DNA from 3 places in the Streptomyces sp. NPDC008001 genome. Region 1 is predicted to be linked to each of the others. Evidence: riboswitches for the same ligand, from Rfam matches in the RefSeq annotation. Region 1 holds a riboswitch; each other region holds the start of a gene.
What was found. A riboswitch is a leader RNA that binds a small molecule or an ion and turns the genes downstream of it on or off. The one in region 1 is predicted to bind thiamine pyrophosphate.
Positions count from the first base shown of each region.

Region 2: another riboswitch for thiamine pyrophosphate. It lies ahead of ACFZCD_RS13735 (thiamine ABC transporter substrate binding subunit); the one in region 1 lies ahead of thiO (glycine oxidase ThiO).
Region 3: another riboswitch for thiamine pyrophosphate. It lies ahead of thiC (phosphomethylpyrimidine synthase ThiC); the one in region 1 lies ahead of thiO (glycine oxidase ThiO).

Region 1 is NZ_JBIBIZ010000005.1:267,019-271,267, forward strand. Features, by position in the region: gene thiS (sulfur carrier protein ThiS) at 1-128, opposite strand, end outside; gene thiO (glycine oxidase ThiO) at 164-1,357, opposite strand; TPP riboswitch at 1,356-1,467, opposite strand; gene ACFZCD_RS15330 (NAD(P)/FAD-dependent oxidoreductase) at 1,645-2,880, shown strand; gene ACFZCD_RS15335 (Rv2175c family DNA-binding protein) at 2,984-3,349, shown strand; gene thiE (thiamine phosphate synthase) at 3,476-4,126, shown strand.
Region 2 is NZ_JBIBIZ010000004.1:471,845-476,093, forward strand. Features, by position in the region: gene rlmN (23S rRNA (adenine(2503)-C(2))-methyltransferase RlmN) at 118-1,227, shown strand; TPP riboswitch at 1,313-1,420, shown strand; gene ACFZCD_RS13735 (thiamine ABC transporter substrate binding subunit) at 1,416-2,513, shown strand; gene ACFZCD_RS13740 (ABC transporter permease) at 2,489-4,201, shown strand; gene ACFZCD_RS13745 (ABC transporter ATP-binding protein) at 4,202-4,249, shown strand, end outside.
Region 3 is NZ_JBIBIZ010000002.1:391,455-395,703, forward strand. Features, by position in the region: gene ACFZCD_RS06770 (flotillin family protein) at 1-7, opposite strand, end outside; gene ACFZCD_RS06775 (hypothetical protein) at 193-393, opposite strand; gene ACFZCD_RS06780 (YibE/F family protein) at 424-1,959, opposite strand; TPP riboswitch at 2,021-2,161, shown strand; gene thiC (phosphomethylpyrimidine synthase ThiC) at 2,155-3,915, shown strand; gene ACFZCD_RS06790 (hypothetical protein) at 4,026-4,249, opposite strand, start outside.

The DNA of each region.
Region 1 (4,249 bases):
CGCGGCACGACGGCCTCGTTGACGGCGGCGGCGACCCCGCCGGGCGCGGTGGTCAGGCTCGCGACGAGACCGGCGAGCGTCAGGCCGTGGGGCACGTCGCGGTGCTCGCCGTTGACGCTGATGGCCATGTGGGCCTCGGGGGTGTCGGTGGGGTCGGTCGGGTTCATGCGGGCAGCTCCTGGAGCGCGTTCGAGAAGCGTCGGGGGGAGAAGGGGCGGGCCTCCTCGGGGAGGCGCCCCGTGGTCAGCGCCTCGGCCATGACGTCGCCGGTCAGCGGGGTGAGCAGCACGCCGTTGCGGTAGTGGCCGGTGGCGGCGAGCAGGCCGGGCAGGGCGGTCGGGCCCAGCAGCGGGGCGTTGTCGGGGGAGCCGGGGCGCAGCCCGGCGCAGGTCTCCACCAGGGGCAGTTCGGTGATGCCGGGCACCAGCTCGTGGGCGTCGCGCAGCAGCTCGTAGACGCCGCCGGCGGTGACCGTGGTGTCCCAGCCGAGCTCTTCGGTGGTCGCGCCGAGGACCAGCTCGCCGTCCTCGCGCGGCACCAGGTACACCGGGCCGCCGCGGACGACCGCCCGCACGGTGCGGGAGAGGAAGGGCGCGTACGCGTCCGGGACGCGCAGCCGCAGCACCTGGCCCTTGACGGGGCGCACGGGCGGCAGGACGTCCGCGGGGACGCCGGCGAGGGTGCCGCTGCGGCTGCCCGCGGCGAGCACCACCTGCTCCGCGGGCACGCGGCTGCCGTCGGACAGCTCCGCGCCCGCCGCCCGGTCGCCGGCGAGCAGCAGCCGTACGGCCGCGGCGCGGTGGAAGGCGACCCCGGCCCGCTCGCAGGCCGTGAGCAGCGCCCGCGCGAGCCTGCGGGGATCGGTCTGGTGGTCCCCGTCGACGCGCAGCCCCCCGCGCACGCCGGGCGCGAGCATCGGCTCCAGGCGGCGGCACTCGCGGCCGGACAGCCACTGGGCGTCCAGGCCGCAGCGCTGCTGCAGGGCGTGCAGCTCGCGCAGGTGCTCGCGGTCGTCGGCATCGAGGGCGACGGCCAGCGTGCCGCACGCCCGGTAGCCGGTGGCGACGCCGCTGGCCTCCTCCAGCTCGGCCGTGAAGCGCGGATAGCGGCGCGCGGAGGCCAGGTTGAGGGCGAGCAGGGCCTCTTCGCCGTAGTGCAGTTCGGTGACCGCCGCGAGCATCCCGGCGGCCACCCGCGCCGCGCCGCCCCCCGGCGCGGGGTCGGCGACGGCGGTGCGCAGCCCGCGCTGGGCCGCGCGCCAGGCGGTGACGAGGCCGATCAGCCCGCCGCCCACGACGAGGACGTCGCAGGCGGGCAGGGCGGATGTGCTGGGTGATGTGGTCGTAGACGCGTCCATGAGGCGTCCGGCCCCTCCCTTCGCCGGCATGACCCGGATCAGGTTCGTACGGTCGGAGGCCGGTCAGCCTCCCTCTCAGCCCGGTCGTCCGGGCTCCCGCGAGTGCGTTGTACGGCCACCCTAGTACGCGGCGCGAGGGCCGGGCGAGGGCCTGTCGGCGGACGACGGCGGGACCATGCGGCGCGGGGCTGATCGCCGGTGCCGGGCTGCCCCGGGCCCCCGGTGAAGACCCGCCCGGACGGGCACCCCGCTCCGGTCCGGACCCGCCGCCGCCCTACAGTGATCGGGTGAGCGAGCACCGGGAAGAACCTCATGCCGCCGACGAGCGGCACGTCGTCATCGTGGGCGCCGGAATGGCCGGCGTGCAGACCGCCGTCGCCCTGCGCGAGCACGGCTGGTCCGGCACCGTCACCGTCCTGGGCGCCGAGCCGCACCCGCCGTACGACAGGCCGCCGCTCTCCAAGGCCGTCCTGCTGGGCAAGGCCGAGGGTTCCGCGTTCGAGGTGGACTTCGCGTCGCTCGGGATAGACCTGCAGCTCGGGCGGGAGGCCACGGGCCTGCGCGCCGGCGAGCGCCTGCTGGACACCGCCACCGGTCCCGTCCCCTACGACATCCTCGTCGTCGCCACCGGCGCGGAGCCGGTCCGGCTGCCCGGGAGCGAGGGCCTGCCGAACGTGCACCTGCTGCGCACTCTGGACGACGCCGTGGGGCTGCGGCCGGTGCTGGCCGCGCAGCACGACGTCGTGGCCGTCGGCGCGGGCTGGATCGGCGCCGAGGTCGCGACGGCGGCCCGGGAGGCGGGCTGCGAGGTGACCGTGGTCGAGGCCGCGGACCGGGTGCTCGCCGGTGCCATGCCCGCCGAGGTCGCCGCGCACATGGCCCCCTGGTACGCCGAGAGCGGCGCCCGGCTGCTGCTCGGCGCCCGGGTGAGCACCGTGGAGCCCGGCGCGGTCGTGCTCGCCGACGGCACCCGGCTGCCGGCCGGCGCCGTGGTCGTCGGCATCGGGGCGCGGCCCGCGACCGGCTGGCTGAAGGGCTCCGGCATCGAGCTCGGCGCGGACGGCGCCGTCGTCACCGACGAGCGGCTGCGCACGTCGCTGCCCGGCGTCTACGCGGTCGGCGACTGCGCGTCGTTCCCGTCCGCGCGCTACGGCGAGCGGCTGCTCGTGCACCACTGGGACAACGCCATGCAGGGGCCGCGGACGGTCGCCGAGAACATCGTGTTCGGCCCGGCCGAGGGGCCGGTCTACGACCCGGTGCCGTACTTCTGGTCCGAGCAGTTCGGGCGGTTCGTGCAGTACGCGGGCCATCACGCCGGCGCCGACGAGCTGCTGTGGCGCGGCGACCCGGAAGGCGCCGCCTGGAGCGTGTGCTGGCTGCGCGCCGGGGTCCTGGTCGCCCTCCTGGCCGTCGGCCGGCCCAGGGACCTGGCCCAGGGCCGCAAGCTCATCGAGAAGGGCGCCCTCCTCGACCGTGCGAAGGCCGCCGACGCGTCCGTGCCCCTCAAGGCCGCGCTGCTCTGAGGGGGCCGCCGCGCCGCCGTGAGCGGGGGCGCGGCACCGTGACGCGCCCGCGGTCGGGTCAACCCGGCTACCGGCTGTCAGCGCCAGATGGCAGGCTTGTCCCGTGACCGAGATTGACGCAAAGATCGACGCGCTTGTTCCCGCCTGGCTCAACCTCCCCGAGATCGCCGAGATGCTCGGCGTGGAGGTGACGCGCGTGCGGCAGCTGGTGAAGGAGGGCCAGCTGATCGCCGTCCGCCGGGGCGAGAACCGGGTGCTCATGGTGCCCGCCGCCTTCATCGGCGAGGGCAAGGTCGTCAAGGGCCTGGCCGGGACCCTGACGCTGCTGCGGGACGACGGCTTCAGCGACGAGGAAATGCTGGAGTGGCTCTTCACCGCCGACCCGACCCTGCCGGGAACCCCGGCCGACGCGCTGCGGGAGAACCGTGGCACGGAGGTGAAGCGGCGCGCCCAGGCGCTCGCCGTCTGATCCCCCGAGCCACCGAAAGCCACAGCCGCATTCCCGGGCGCGGGTGACCGCGCCCGGCAGAACAGTCCGGTGCACGGGCGGGGCGCGCCCCCGTCCGTGCACCGCCGACCCGGGGGGAACCACCCGATGTCCGCCACTGCCCGCCGCCGCCTCGCCGATGCCCGGCTGTACCTGTGCACCGACGCCCGCAAGCGCCAGGGCGACCTGCCGGAATTCCTCGACGCGGTCCTCGCCGGCGGTGTCGACATCGTCCAGCTGCGCGACAAGGGCATGGAGGCGGGCGAGGAGCTGGAACACCTCGCCGTCTTCGCCGAGGCCGCCCGCCGCCACGGCAAGCTCTTCGCGGTCAACGACCGCGCCGACGTCGCCCACGCCGCGGGCTCCGGCGTCCTGCACCTCGGCCAGGGCGACCTGCCGGTGCCCGCCGCCCGCGCCCTCCTCGGCGAGGACGTGCTGATCGGCCGGTCGACGCACGCCGGGTCCGAGGTGGACGCCGCGGCCGCCGAGCCCGGTGTGGACTACTTCTGTACCGGCCCCTGCTGGCCGACGCCCACCAAGCCGGGCCGTCACGCCCCCGGCCTGCCCCTCGTCCGCCACGCGGCCGCCCTGCGCACCACGCGCCCCTGGTTCGCCATCGGCGGCATCGACCTCGGCAATGTCGACGAGGTGCTCGACGCGGGCGCCCGCCGCGTCGTCGTGGTCCGCGCGATCACCGAGGCGGACGATCCCGGCGAGGCCGCGGCGAAGCTGGCCGAGCGGGTCCGCGAGCGCCTCTGAGCCCGCCCGCCCCCCGTTCCGGCCGGTGCGCGGCCCCCGCCACCGCCGGCGGAACGTCAACGGAGCATGAAAGTTCTGTCCGTAATGCGGACGGGATACCGGCCTATCGGGCAAATCGCGAAA
Region 2 (4,249 bases), on a different contig from region 1:
TTCCGGCCCCGCACCAGCGGGGGTGCCCCTGTGAGATCTCCGGGTTCCGGCATCGTCCTGCCGCTGGCTCCGCGATTGCGGAGGTCATCCGCCGTCGTCAATGAGGAGTCCTTGCTCATGGCCCCCGCGCCTGGAGAACTGACGTTCGTCGCCCCCCGCGGGGCCAAACTGCCCCCGCGGCACCTTGCCGACCTTTCGCCGGCCGAGCGCCGCGAGGCCGTCTCCGCGATCGGCGAGAAGCCGTTCCGCGCCAAGCAGCTCTCGCAGCACTACTTCGCCCGGTACGCGCACGACCCGGCGGCATGGACGGACATCCCGGCGGCTTCCCGCGAGAAGCTCGCGTCCGAGCTGCTGCCGGAGCTCATGAGTGTTGTGCGGCACATCTCGTGCGACGACGACACCACCCGCAAGACCCTCTGGCGGCTGCACGACGGCAAGCTGGTGGAGTCCGTGCTGATGCGCTACCCGGACCGGGTCACCATGTGCATCAGCTCGCAGGCCGGCTGCGGCATGAACTGCCCGTTCTGCGCCACGGGCCAGGCCGGACTGGACCGGAACCTGTCGACGGCCGAGATCGTCCACCAGATCGTGGACGGCATGCGGGCCCTGCGCGACGGCGAGGTCCCCGGCGGCCCCGCGCGGCTGTCCAACATCGTCTTCATGGGCATGGGCGAGCCGCTGGCCAACTACAAGCGCGTCGTCGGCGCCATCCGCCGCCTCACGGACCCCGAGCCGGACGGCCTGGGGCTCTCCCAGCGCGGCATCACCGTCTCCACGGTGGGCCTGGTACCCGCCATGCTGCGCTTCGCCGACGAGGGCTTCAAGTGCCGCCTGGCCGTCTCCCTGCACGCGCCGGACGACGAGCTCCGCGACACCCTGGTGCCGGTCAACACGCGCTGGAAGGTCCGTGAGGTCCTCGACGCCGCGTGGGAGTACGCGGAGAAGTCCGGGCGCCGGATCTCCATCGAGTACGCCCTGATCCGCGACATCAACGACCAGGCGTGGCGCGGTGACCTCCTCGGGCGGCTCCTCAAGGGCAAGCGCGTCCACGTCAACCTCATCCCGCTCAACCCCACCCCGGGCTCGAAGTGGACGGCCTCGCGCCCCGAGGACGAGCGTGCCTTCGTGGCGGCGATCGCGGCGCACGGTGTGCCCGTGACCGTCCGGGACACCCGCGGCCAGGAGATCGACGGGGCCTGCGGCCAGCTGGCCGCCACCGAGCGCTGACCGGGCGCCTCAGGCCGGACACCGATCCGTGGAGAGGGCACTGATACGGTGCCCTCTCGCGTCAACGAACAACTCGCACAAATGAACAATCCGACAGGGGAGCGCCCACGGGGCGCTGAGAGTGCGGCACGGCCCGCAGACCCTCGGACCTGATCCGGGTCATACCGGCGTAGGGAGTCAGCTCAACCATGAACACCAATCTGCGGCGTGCCATCGGCACGGCCGCCGTCACCGTGCTCGCCTTTCCGGCCCTGGCCGCGTGCGGGAGCTCGGACGACTCGGGCGGCGGTGCGTCCGACGGCAAGGACAAGAACGTCACCCTGGTCTCCCACGACTCCTTCGTCGCGTCCGACGAGGTCCTGAAGGAGTTCACCCGGCAGACCGGGTACAAGGTCAAGGTCGTCAAGGGCGGCGACGCCGGCCAGGCCGTGAACCAGGCCATCCTCTCCAAGAACCACCCGCAGGGCGACGTCTTCTTCGGCGTCGACAACACCCTGCTCTCCCGGGCGCTCGACAAGGGCATCTTCGCGCCGTACGAGGCCAAGGGCCTGGACAGGGTCCCGCGGAAGCTCCAGGCCGACGCCGGCGAGCACCGCGTCACCCCCGTCGACACCGGCGACATCTGCGTCAACTACGACCGCGCCTACTTCGCCGACCACAAGGTGGCCCCGCCGCAGACTCTGGACGACCTGGTCAAGCCCGAGTACAAGGGCCTGCTCGTCACCGAGAACGCCGCCACGTCGTCCCCCGGCCTCGCCTTCCAGCTCGCCACGGCCGCCAAGTACGGCGACGACGGCTGGCAGGACTACTGGAAGAAGCTCAAGGCCAACGGCGTGGAGGTCGTGGACGGCTGGGAGCAGGCCTACAACGAGCGCTTCTCGGGCTCCGCGGGCGGCAAGAAGGCCAAGGGCGACAAGCCCCTCGTCGTCTCCTACGCGTCCAGCCCGCCCGCCGAGGTGATGGGCGTGAAGCCGCAGCCCGCCGAGGCACCGACCGGCGTTGCCACCGGCACCTGCTTCCAGCAGACCGAGTTCGCGGGGCTGCTGAAGGGCGCGAAGAACCCCGAGGGCGGCAAGGCCCTGGTCGACTTCCTCCTGAGCCGTACCTTCCAGGAGGACATGCCCCTGCAGATGTACGTCAAGCCCGCCAACCAGGACGCCAAGCTGCCCGAGCTGTTCACCAAGTACGGCGCGCAGGTGACCGACCCCGGCACCATGGCCCCCGAGAAGATCGCCAAGAACCGCGACCAGTGGGTCAAGGCATGGTCCTCGCTCGTCCTGAAGTAGACGCGCGGGCCGCGGCACGGGGCCCCGCACGGGGCGCGGGCGGCGGACGGCGCACGGCGGTGCGGCTGGGCCTCATGGCCCTGCCGCTCGCCTTCTTCGGCGTCTTCTTCGCCTACCCCGTCGCCGCGATCGTCCTCCGGGGACTGAAGGACGGCGGAGAGTGGCAGTTCGCCCGCGCCGGGGAGGTCCTGACCGACCCGGCCATCGGACACGTGCTCTGGTTCACCACCTGGCAGGCGGCCGCCTCCACCGCACTGACCCTCGCCCTGGCCCTCCCCGGCGCGTACGCCTTCGCCCGGTTCGACTTCCCCGGCAAGCGCATGCTGCGCGCGGTGGTGACCGTGCCGTTCGTCCTGCCGACCGTGGTGGCCGGCTCGGCCTTCCTGGCGCTGCTCGGGCGCGGGGGGCTGCTGGACGAGTGGTGGGGAGTGCGCCTGGACACCACGGTCTGGGCGATCCTGCTCGCCCACGTGTTCTTCAACTACGCGGTGGTCGTCCGCACCGTCGGAGGCCTGTGGGCCCAGCTCGACCCCCGGCAGGAGGAAGCGGCGAGGGTCCTGGGCGCGGGGCGCTTCGAGGCCTGGCGGCGGGTCACGCTGCCCGCCCTGGCGCCGGCGGTGGCCGCTGCGGCCCTCATGGTCTTCCTCTTCACCTTCACTTCCTTCGGCGTCGTGCAGATCCTCGGCGGTCCGCGCTACGCCACCCTGGAAGTGGAGATCTACCAGCAGACCGCGCAGATGCTCGACCTGCCGACGGCCGCCGTCCTCACCCTGCTGCAGTTCGTGGCCGTGGCCGCGCTGCTGGCCGTCCACGCCCGCACGGTGCGGCGGCGTGAGGCGACCTTGCGGCTCGTCGACCCGGCGCGCACCGCGCGGCGCCCGCAGGGCGCAGGGCAGTGGGCGTTCCTGGCGTCCGTCCTGGCGGTCGTCGCCGTGCTCATCCTCGCTCCGCTCGTGGTCCTCGTCCTGCGCTCCTTCGACGGCCCGGACGGTTACGGGCTGGCCTTCTACCGCGCCCTCGCCTCCGCGGACGGCAACGGCGGCACGTTCGTCGTCGCCCCGCTGGAGGCGATCGGCAACTCCCTCGCCTACGGCCTCGCCGCCACGGCCATCGCGGTGGTGGTCGGCGGGCTCGCGGCCGCGGCGCTGACCCGCCGCGAGGGGCGCCTCGTGCGCGGCTTCGACGCCCTGCTCATGCTGCCGCTCGGCACCTCCGCCGTCACCGTCGGCTTCGGGTTTCTCATCAGCCTCGACGAGCCTCCTCTCGACCTGCGCACGTCCTGGATCCTGGTGCCCCTCGCGCAGGCGCTGGTGGGTGTTCCGTTCGTCGTCCGCACTGTGCTGCCGGTGCTGCGGGCCGTGGACGTACGACTGCGGGAGGCCGCCGCCGTACTGGGCGCCTCGCCGCTGCGGGCATGGCGGGAAGTGGACCTGCCACTGGTCGGCCGGGCCCTCGGGGTCGCGGCCGGCTTCGCGTTCGCCGTGTCCCTGGGCGAGTTCGGGGCGACTGTCTTCATCGCCCGCCCCGACAGCCCCACCCTCCCCGTCGCCGTCGCCAGGCTGCTCGGCCGCCCCGGGGAGCTCACCTACGGGCAGGCGATGGCCCTGAGCACGATCCTGATGCTGGTGTGCGCTGCAGCTCTGCTGGTGCTGGAACGTATCCGCACCGACCGTACGGGGGAGTTCTAGATGGCCCTGCTGCGCCTGGAGAAGGTCGCCGTCCGTTTCGGTGAGCGC
Region 3 (4,249 bases), on a different contig from region 1:
TGATCATGCGTCCAGCCCCCTTATGGGCCCCGCGACGGAGCCCGAGCTCGAAAGTGTGCTCCCGTACGAGCCCGGTGGTGAAGATCCGGGCACGGCTTGGCACGGTCTTGATACGAGGAACGTGCACGGGCGTGACAGAGCCTGGTTATGCGCCGGTGCGGCGCCCCCCACGCCCCTCCTGCCCTGGTGGTATCAGCCGTAAGCAGGCGTCACATAGACCGTGCGCGGAGGCTGGTACTCCATGATCACGACGACCGTCCCGCGCTCGATCCGCTCGCCCGGCTCCGCCGCGTAGGCGAGGAAGGCCTCGGCGCCGCCCCGTATCCGCACCATCACCTCGCCGACCAGGCCCGGCCCGACCGTGCCCGTCACCCTCCCCTGCTCACCGATCACCGCAGCTCCCCCCTCGTCCGGCCTTGTGCGTCACTTGGCCCGCCGGCGCCTGCCGCCCTTCGACCTGCCGCGCCCCCGTCCCCGCGACCCGGCACCCGAACCCAGGCGCGAGCCGAGGCCCGAGCCGATGCCCGAACCAAGACCCGAGCCGAGGCCCGAGCCGAGGCCCGAACGGAGGCCCGAAGCGGCACCCGCCCCCGTACTCGCATTGTGCCGGTCGGCACTGACAACGAGGGCCGCCAGCAAGGTCGTCACCGGCACCGAGGCCACCAACCCGATGCTGCCGACGAGCGTCCGGACGATCTCCTCGGCCACGATCTCGCTGGTCGCGACCGTCCCCACTCCGCTGTCGGCGATCGAGAACAGCAGCAGCAGCGGCAGCGAGGCGCCCGCGTACGCCAGCACGAGCGTGTTCACGACCGACGCGATGTGGTCCCGTCCGATGCGCATGGCCGCCCCGTAGAGCTTGCGCCAACTCGCGCTCGGGTCGGCGTCCTTCAGCTCCCACACCGCCGAGGTCTGCGTCACCGTCACGTCGTCGAGCACGCCGAGCGAACCGATGATGATCCCCGCGAGCAGCAGGCCGCGGATCTCGATCTCCGGGTAGAGGCCGTGCACGAGCCCGGTCTGGTCGTCGGTGTTGCCCGTCAGATGGGCCCAGCTGGTGAAGAGCGAACCGAGCAGGCCGATGAGCATCAGCGAGGTGAGCGTCCCGAGCACGGCCACGGACGTCCGGGCGGTCAGGCCGTGGCACATGTAGAGCGCTATCAGCATGATCGCGCTGCCGCCGATGACCGCGACCACCAGCGGATCGGAACCCTGGAGGATCGCCGGGAGGATGAACAGGGTCAGTACCCCGAAGCTGATCACCAGCGCGACCAGCGCGAAGACACCGCGCAGCCGGCCGACGACCACGACGGCCAGCGCGAACACCCCCGCGAGTATCGCCATGGGCCACACCCGGTCCACGTCGGTGACCGAGTACTGCAGGTTCTTCGGCGCCTTGGGGGCGTAGGCGAGGATGACGTCCTGGCCGACGGTGTAGTGCCGGGAGGCGCTGGGCTGGACGAGCTCGGTGAAGGTCCGGCCCTTGTCGGGGCCCGAGGTGACCTCGATCTCCGACTTCTCGCAGGGGCCCTTCGGCTGTGCGGGCCCGCCCGGTCCGCCCGTTCCGTCCGGTCCGCCCTGCGCTCCGGGCGGCGGCTGCTGCGGCTGGGCGCCCGCCTTGGCGCAGTCGACCTCCTCGATCTTCACGACGCGGCCCGACTCGGTCTTCTGGTCGAGGCCGAGACCGGAGTGCTCGTGCGGCGGCGCGCCGCCGGGCCACAGCACGACCAGGCCGGTGAGCACCGCGGCGGCGAAGGGGATGAGGATCGCGCCGATCACCTTGCGCAGGTGCGCGGAGACGGGTGAGGCGGGGCCGTGACCGTGGCTGTGGCCATGGCTGTGGCCGTGCGCATGACCCTGCGCATGGCCGTGGCCGTGGCCGTGCGCAGGCTCCTGGGCGGGTGGTGGCCCGGGCTCGTGGGGAGGGTGGGACGGGGATTGCGGTTCCGTGGGGGTCACGCCTGCATCATCGCAAGCCCCCCTGGCCCTCCGGACGGGCGAGGCGCTAGCGTGGTGGCACCTTTGCAATCGCGGGAGCTCGGAGCACCGGGCTGAGAGGGCGCTGACCTCCGTACGGGAAATGCGTACGGAAGACCGCTGCGTCGACCGCCGAACCTGTTACCGGGTAATGCCGGCGTAGGGAGTTCTGGTCTCATGACCTCGCAGGATGCACGCACGTCCGAATCCGGCCGGGAGATCGGCTGGCACAAGGACTACGTGACCGGCTCGCGTCCGGACCTTCGGGTGCCGGTCCGGCGGGTCCACCTCACCAACGGGCAGGACGTGCAGCTGTACGACACCTCCGGTCCGTACACCGACCCGGCGATCGAGACGGACGTCCGGCGCGGCCTCCAGCCGCTCCGGGAGAACTGGATCATCGGCCGTGGTGACACCGAGGAGTACGCCGGGCGTCCGATGCGCCCGGAGGACGACGGCATCAAGCACACCTCGCCGCGCGGGGGGCTGAAGAACCTCGACGCGGTCTTCCCGGGCCGCCCCCGCCAGCCCCGCCGGGGCCGCGGCGGAGCCGCCGTCACCCAGCTCGCGTACGCCCGCCGCGGTGAGATCACCGAGGAGATGGAGTACGTCGCCCTCCGGGAGAACGTCTCCCCCGAGACCGTCCGCGAGGAGATCGCGGCGGGCCGGGCCGTCCTCCCCGCCAATGTGAACCACCCGGAGATCGAGCCGATGATCATCGGCAAGAAGTTCCTGGTGAAGGTCAACGCCAACATCGGCAACTCCGCCGTCACCTCCTCGATCGAGGAGGAGGTGGAGAAGATGACGTGGGCCACCCGCTGGGGCGCCGACACCGTCATGGACCTCTCCACCGGCCGCAACATCCACACCACGCGCGAGTGGGTGCTGCGCAACTCCCCCGTGCCGATCGGCACCGTGCCGCTCTACCAGGCCCTGGAGAAGGTGGACGGCAAGGCCGAGGAGCTCACCTGGGAGATCTACAAGGACACGGTCATCGAGCAGGCCGAGCAGGGCGTCGACTACATGACCGTGCACGCCGGCGTGCTGCTGCGGTACGTCCCGCTGACCGCCCGCCGCAAGACCGGCATCGTCTCCCGCGGTGGTTCGATCATGGCCGCGTGGTGCCTGGCCCACCACAAGGAATCGTTCCTCTACGAGAACTTCGAGGAGCTCTGCGAGATCCTCGCGGCCTACGACGTGACGTACTCGCTCGGCGACGGCCTGCGCCCCGGCTCCATCGCGGACGCCAACGACGAGGCGCAGTTCGCCGAGCTGAAGACGCTCGGCGAGCTCAACACCATCGCCAAGCGCCACAACGTCCAGACGATGATCGAGGGCCCGGGCCACGTCCCGATGCACAAGATCAAGGAGAACATCGACCTCCAGCAGGAGATCTGCGAGGAGGCGCCGTTCTACACGCTCGGCCCGCTGACGACGGACGTCGCCCCCGCGTACGACCACATCACCTCCGGCATCGGCGCCGCGATGATCGCGTGGTGGGGCACGGCGATGCTCTGCTACGTCACGCCGAAGGAGCACCTGGGCCTGCCGGACCGGGACGACGTCAAGACCGGCGTGATCACCTACAAGATCGCCGCCCATGCCGCGGACCTCGCCAAGGGGCACCCGGGAGCGCAGGAGTGGGACGACGCACTGTCGGACGCCCGCTTCGAATTCCGCTGGGAGGACCAGTTCAACCTGGCCCTCGACCCGGAGACGGCACGGGCCTTCCACGACGAGACGCTGCCCGCCGAGCCGGCGAAGACCGCGCATTTCTGTTCGATGTGCGGACCGAAATTTTGCAGTATGAAGATCTCTCAGGACATCCGGCGCGAGCACGGCGGTGACCTGGCCGTCGACCCCGAGGCCGGCATGGCGGAGAAGTCGAAGGAGTTCGCGGCGGCGGGCAACCGCGTCTACCTGCCCATCGCGGAGTAAGGGCTCCTGCAAGCCGCGGGCAGCTCCTGCGGACTGAGCACGGCTGAGGGCCGCACTGCAGCGGCCCCCCGCGTCCCCCGTACGGTCGCCGTTCCGGCTGCCGCCCGGAGTCACTCCGGGCGGTGGTCCGGGCCGCCGTAGTCGGGGCTGGTGAAGTCGGGGCTCGTGTAGCTCGGGCGGCTGCTGGGGGACGATTCGCTGTCGGGGCTGGTGAAGCCGGGCCGGGAGTACCCCAGCTGCGGCGTACGGCCGTTGCCCTCGGGGCGCCTCGGGGCGCACGGGGCGGACGCACCCCGGCCACCGCCCGGGGCGGCGGGAGCATTGGCCAGGGCCT